2 regions of the Companilactobacillus pabuli genome follow, and region 1 is predicted to be linked to the other one. Evidence: predicted binding sites of a transcription regulator. Region 1 holds the regulator's gene; the other holds the start of a gene.

Region 1 (3,679 bases):
GCATTCTCACGCCATTTTTACGTTAGATAACGGACAAAAGATGATTTATAATGATGTTCGAAAATTTGGTCGAATGCAGCTTTGGAATACTGACGATTTAAGCAATAATAAATCGATTCAAAAACTAGGACCAGAGCCTTTATCAAAAGACTTTACTTTTGAAAATTTGAAGCCTAGAATTGTACGTCATCGTAAAGATATCAAGACCGTTTTGTTGGATCAATCGGTAATGAGTGGTTTGGGGAATATTTATGTTGATGAAGTTTTGTGGAAAGTAAAGATTCATCCAGAAACACTTGCTAGCCACTTAACCGATGAAGATATTCAAAAGATTATTGAAGTGTCTAATGAAGAGATGAAACAAGCTATTCAAGCTGGTGGATCAACAGTTCGTTCATACATCGATGCTAGTGGTCACAAAGGTAATATGCAAAATAGTTTGAAAGTCTATGGTAAAGAGGGGACACCTTGTCCAAGATGCGGAACAAAAATCAAGAAAATTAAAGTTGGCGGTCGTGGTACGCATTTTTGTCCAAAGTGTCAAGTAATCAAATGAGTAAAATATATGGATTAACTGGTGGAATTGCAGCTGGAAAATCAACCATTTTGGATTTTTTTAAGACTTATGGTTGTAAAGTTTACGATGCTGACCAAATTGCACGCCAAGTCGTTGAAGTTGGAAGCATTGGTTTAAAACAAATAGTCGAAAAGTTTGGTCAAGAAGTCTTGAATGCTGACGGGACTTTGAATCGTAAAAAATTGGCTGGAATCGTTTTTTCAGATAGCGAGCAACTGAAAAATCTGAATAACATTACTAGACCTTTGATTAAGAAACGAATTTTAAAAATAATTGCCGATACTAAGGCATCAGATGAGAAAAACATTTCAATTTTTGAGATTCCTTTGTTATTTGAAGGTGGATATCAGCAGTATTTTGACGGTATAATAACTATTTATGTTAGTGAAGAAGTACAGTTAAAACGTTTAATGAATAGAAATAATATAACCAGAGAAGTTGCTTTAAATAGAATTAATTCACAAATGTCGATGTCAGAAAAACGAGATCGAGCTGATTTTGTGATTGATAATTCGGGAGATTTAACCCATTTAGCAGATGAGTTTGATAAGTTGATATCGCAACTTTGATTTGGAAAAGAGGTTAGAATTTTGATTTGTCCACATTGTCATCATGATTCATCAAAAGTAATCGACAGTCGTCCTAGCGATGAGGGACGCGCCATTAGAAGACGTCGTGAGTGTGAATTTTGCGGCACTAGATTTACGACGTTTGAAAGACTTGAGAAAGCACCATTATTAGTAATTAAGAAAAATGGTAATCGTGAAGAATTCAGTCGTGAGAAATTATTGCGGGGAATCGTCCGTGCAGCCGAAAAACGTCCAGTTACCATGGATCAAATGAATGGAATTGTCGATAAGGTTGAAAATGAAATTAGATCAACTGGTGAGAGTGAAGTGCGCTCACAATTGATTGGTGAACATGTCATGAAGATTTTAGCCAAAGTTGACGATGTCACTTATATTCGTTTTGCCAGCGTTTATCGTGAATTTAAAGATATGAATAGTTTCATGAAAGAAGTTCAAGAAATGATGGCGAACGGAAAAAATATTGATAAGAAGTAAGGGGTGGGCGTGTGTCTAATAATTCAACCGATAGTTTTACACCCTTAGTGGGATATTGGTGCCTACCTAGTGGACGTCTCAATGATGAGGATCGTCACATTTTGACAGATTTATATTTACCAATTTTAGGTACAGAAGCATTTAGTCTGTATCTTTTGTTGTGGGAAAAATTACCTAATAAAGAATTGGTCACTCAACGTAAGCCACATGCAGAACTATTGAGTTTATTGAGTATTGACTTGAAAAGATTTTATGAGGCGCGTATCAAGTGTGAAGCTTTAGGACTGATTCGTACTTTTAGAAAAAAAGATGAGTTAGGGCCTTACTATGTCTATCAATTGTTTGAGCCTTTATCACCAGATGATTTCTTTAAAGACGATTTATTGAGTATTTTTTTATATGAGCAAATCGGCGATAAGAAATATCGTTTATTGGCTGATAAGTACAGTCATTCAGAGCGGATCTTGCAAAATTCTGATGAGATTACTAAAGATTTCTTGGAAGTTTTCAAATTGAATAATGACGATTTGATCAACACTCCTACGGATGTAGAAAATATTCGTAGTGAATTCTCGAAGACCGCTAAGACGCAAAAACCAGTGTTGAATGAAAATGATATTCAACCGCTTGATTGGGAATTGATTTCTGATCGAATTCAACAATCATTTAAGATCAGTCCAGATAATTTATTGGAAAATCAAGATTTGATTATCAATTTGCATGCGTTTTATGGCATCGATGAAATGACGATTATTGAATTTATCGGTAAAACTTGCGATATCGTCAATAATAAAATTGATCCTAATCGCTTGAAAAAGTCTATTCAGGATCGATTTGAGAAGAACGCTAATATATCTGCACGTCAACAACCAGAAACGGTTGAAAATAAAGACGATGAGACACATAACTTTAATCGTTCGGATCAATTGATTTTGCAACAAGCTAAGAAATTAACTCCAGCGGACTTTTTAGCCGCTCAGAAGCAAAAGAGTGGTGGTTTTGTTGGTAAAGTCGAAGCTAATGCTTTGCGAGATATGGCAATGAAGGCATATTTGCCATCTTCTGTTATAAATATTATGGTTTATTATATTTTACAAAGCGCATCAGTTTTATCGACACCATTTTTAGAGACCGTGGCAAATGACTGGAAACAAAACGGCGTTAAAACGCCAGAGCAAGCACTGCAAAGAATTACTGATTTTCAAAATCGGCCTCGTGGCAAACGACGTTATAACAATAAAAACCGTAAAGTCGAACAAGCAACTGATTGGTCGAAAGTTAAAGCTAAAATTCCTACAAATAAGCAACAAGACAATGGAGTTCAATTACAGGATAGATTAAAACGATTAAGAAATAAGGATAAATAACATGGAAAATTTAGGAAACAGACTGGCAGAATATTTAAATTCAAAAAATTTAACGGAGGATTATCGCCGTTTACTTAATGGTGCATTAAAAGATCCCGACGTACAGAAGTTTCTCAAGGAAAATAGTGATTCAATCAATCCCAATGCTCTTTCAACGAGTGCTGCTAGTATTTATGAATTTTATAATAATAAGAATCATGCCAGCGAATTGTCCAAAGGCTATTATCCTAAATTGATCGTCAATAATCACAATATTGAAGTGGCTTATTATCCTAATGAAAGAACTCAAAACAAGGAGAAACGTGATCAATATGAAACTGGTTTTGTCTTGATGGATATGCCATCTGATATCAGAAATGCTAAATTAGATGACTATGGTGGTAGTGGTCGTCAAGATGCATTAGGAAAAGCTTTAGATTTTATCGATAATTATTTGAATCAAAAAAACTTTGTGCCAGGATTGTATCTAGCTGGAGATTTTGGCGTTGGTAAAACATATTTGTTAGGTGCAATTGCTAATGAATTATTCAAAAATGATATTCATACAACGATGATGCATTTTCCAACCTTTGCCGTTGAAATGAAAAACTCTATCGGTACGAACAGTGTCTTGGCGAAAGTGAATAAAATCAAAGGCGCCGAAATTTTGATGCTAGATGATATTGGGGCAG
Region 2 (3,679 bases), 990 kb from region 1:
TAAGGTCAATGTAACTAAGATGATTTCTGCCAAAGTTAATTATGTTGACCAAAATAATAACTTAGTTAATTCTGAGGTTGTTAATGGGGGCGATGGCAACAAATATACTTTGACTGATATTCCAGCTGGCAGTACTTTGTTGAACGATGCTGACAAGACAATTACCTTGGAAGATGGCAAAGAATACAATATCAAAGTCAACAAACAAGTCTTCAACACATTGATTTTCAAGACAGCTGACAACACAGAAGTTGGCCGTGCAGAAATTTACAGTCAAAATGTTGGGGATACCGTTGATTTAACTGACAGTCAAATTCCTAGTGGTTACACAGCAGCTACTAAGTCAGTAACTTTGCAAAGTGATAATAATACGCAAATCGTTACAGTAACAAAGAATGCTGATTCTGAACAACCAACTGGTGTCGTAACAGTTAAAGATCAAACAGCTCAACTTTATACGGTTTATGGCAATACTATCAGTGGTCGAACATTGAGTGCCAATAGTTCATGGAAATACTATGAATCAAAGACTATCAATGGCAAAACTTACTATCGTGTTGCTACTGACGAATGGGTCAAAGCTAGCGATGTAACATCTGAAGCTACGACAAGTAATGTCACACCATTTGAAAATGTAGTAACAACTAAAGATGCTATTACTCACGTTTATACTAAAGACGGTCAAGAAGTTACAGGTCGTGCTTTGAGTGCTAATTCAAGTTGGAAGACTGCCAATAAGTTGGTTCTAAATGACGAAACTTATTATCAAGTAGCAACTAACGAATGGGTCAAAGCAAATGACGTAACAGTTAACGATGATACTACTGGTGTAACACCTGCTAAAGGCGTTGTAACAATCGGTAGTTCAGTTGCCCAATTGTATTCTAAAGACGGTCAGGCAATTACTAGTCGTGCTTTAGCACCAAGCAGCAAGTGGCAAACAGCTAATAAGATGGATCTAAAAGGTGAAACTTATTATCAAGTAGCTACTAACGAATGGGTTAAAGCAAGCAGTTTAGTTTAATCAAAAATCCCCACTAGAATAAAAATTTCTAGTGAGGATTTTTTTTGCATTCAAATAGTTAGCATCCAAAATAGATAAGATATTCTTAAGCTTCAAACTAGTTTAAATTAAATTTTGTAGGCAATATTATAATGAGCATGAAAAATGATAGGAGGGATTTGAGATGCAAACTTTGAATCAATCAAAACTATATTATCGAAGGTTAACCGTTTTGGACGTTATAACGTTCGTGATGGTGATTAGCTTTCTCTTTTTCACAAAGGGATATTTGATTTCACTATTGCTAATCGTCGTTTATCCCATCAGTCACTCGAAGGTACTTGTCTCCGAAACTAAAGCAAACAGTGACAAAATTTGGGTTCGTAAGATGGATTGGGATCATTATCGAAAAGATCATAAAATCGGTTTATTCTCACAATATAATTCACAAGTTGCATCTCATATTAACCAAGTAAATTTTTAGACGTCACGTTATAAAGACGTCGTTATAAATTAGGTAAAGTGTTGAAATACATAGCTAACCAGCGTTATAAATGGCATTTAAGAAAGAAGAATTAGAAAAGTTCAGTTGATACGTTATGAATCAGCTGGACTTTTTAATGTCTAAAATTATTTTTCTTGTGGAACACCTGACATGACAACCATATGTTCGTGTCAAGAAGAAAATTTGCCGTTATCCACTTGAATTTTGAGCGTGAGTTTAAATTAAAATAATCATTGCTAAGTCTTTCAAATCGATATTAGAATAGTAATTGCGACCTTAGTTTTTCGCGCTTAAAATTCTTAGGAATTTGTTAAATTATGGTGATCCTTTTTTTGATTATAAATGCCGGAATAACAACTACTAGATTTAGTGCCAATTTATTCGCCAAATAAATTTAGACACAAGATATTGTTATTCAAATCAAATCGGGGTACTATATATTGTGTTATCAAAAAGTTGTGGAGTGAATGTTAATGAACACTATTAATAAGATTATTTTATCGGATGACTTCGTTGACGAAGTAAAAAAGACAATTAAACCCCACTGGGGTGAATTAGGCTGGGTTACATATAAACGTACCTATGCTCGTTTTATTGATGAATTAGGTCGGACTGAAAATTGGTCTGAAACAGTTAAACGTGTGGTTGAAGGTAATATCAATTTGGACCCTCGTTTGCAAAATGATGATTTAACTGATGAACAATATAATGGCTTAGTTAAAGAAGCTCAAGAATTATATAAATTGATCTATGGATTAGCTGCCACTCCTTCAGGTAGAAATCTTTGGATTTCTGGAACAGAGTATCAACATCGTAATGGAGATGCTTTGAATAATTGTTGGTTTATCGCTGTTAGACCACAAAAATATGGTGACAGTCATATTGTTCCTTCATATCTACAAAAAGATCAATTGGCTGTTTCAATGCCATTTTCATTTATGTTTGATCAATTGATGAAGGGTGGCGGTGTTGGCTTTTCCGTTGTCCCATCAAATATGAAGTTGATGCCAGTTGTTGACAATAAAGTCAATTTGACAGTTTTAATCGGTAAAGAAAGTGCTTCTTACAAAGATTCAATCGCTGCTGGTGCTGTGGATCGTGACGAATGGTTAGCTAATAATTCATATGACAACAAACGTCACTATGAGTTACCAGATACACGTGAAGGTTGGGTTATTGGTAATGCCAATATGATCGATGCCCACTTTAACGATACAAATGATGGCTTGGACGATGTAGTGCTAGATATTACTGACATCCGTGCTAAAGGCGAAAAAATCAAGGGCTTTGGTGGTACTGCATCTGGTCCTGTACCATTGATTGAAATGCTTTTTGATATTAATGAAGTTATGAATGAAGCTGTTGGTAGAAAGTTAACTTCAGTTGACTGTACCGATATGGGTAATATGATCGGTAAGACTGTCGTTGCTGGAAATGTTCGTCGTTCTGCTGAACTTGCTCTAGGTGGCGCTACTGATGACGACTTTATTACTATGAAGCAAGATCAAAAGAAACTTTATCACCACCGTTGGGCTTCAAATAACAGTGTCGCTGTTGACAGTAAGTTCAATAAGTATGCACCTATCGCTGATTCAATCACTCATAATGGTGAACCAGGAATCGTTAACCTTGAATTATCACGTAATTACGGTCGTGCTATCGATGGTTATCAACCTGGAATTGATGATGGCGTTGAAGGAACTAACCCATGTGGTGAAATTTCTCTAAGTAATGGTGAACCATGTAACTTATTTGAAGTATTTCCATTGATTGCTGGCGAACAAGGCTGGGATTTGGAAGAAGCCTTTTCTTTAGCTGCTCGTTATACAAAACGTGTTACATTCAGTAATTATGACTGGGAAGTTTCTCGTAAGGTTATTCAAAAGAATCGTCGTATCGGTGTTTCAATGTCTGGTATTCAAGACTGGATTTTGACAACGTTTGGTAATCGTGTTGTAACTGGTTTTGAACCTACCACAGATCCTGAAACAGGTGAAACAGTTCAAAAACCTATTTATGATCAACGTGTTGCTGACAAGTTTGATGACTTGTATAAGACAGTCGTTAAAGCTGACAAGGAGTACTCAAACGCATTAGGATGTAAGGCATCTATCAAGCACACAACTGTTAAACCATCTGGTACAGTTGCTAAGCTTGCCGGAGTGTCTGAA

What was found. Region 1 encodes NrdR, which represses ribonucleotide reductase genes. Its sites were predicted from a motif close to ACACNATATATNGTGT; they were not measured.
Region 2: the regulator NrdR is predicted to act here: its motif matches at 1,939-1,954, upstream of nrdJ (ribonucleoside-triphosphate reductase, adenosylcobalamin-dependent).

What each region holds. Positions count from the first base shown of each region.
Region 1 is NZ_CP049366.1:1,429,796-1,433,474, reverse strand. It holds gene mutM (DNA-formamidopyrimidine glycosylase) at 1-556, shown strand, start outside; gene coaE (dephospho-CoA kinase) at 553-1,146, shown strand; gene nrdR (transcriptional regulator NrdR) at 1,168-1,641, shown strand; gene G6534_RS06990 (DnaD domain protein) at 1,653-3,008, shown strand; gene dnaI (primosomal protein DnaI) at 3,010-3,679, shown strand, end outside.
Region 2 is NZ_CP049366.1:438,350-442,028, forward strand. It holds gene G6534_RS02065 (SLAP domain-containing protein) at 1-1,024, shown strand, start outside; gene G6534_RS02070 (hypothetical protein) at 1,188-1,487, shown strand; gene nrdJ (ribonucleoside-triphosphate reductase, adenosylcobalamin-dependent) at 1,982-3,679, shown strand, end outside.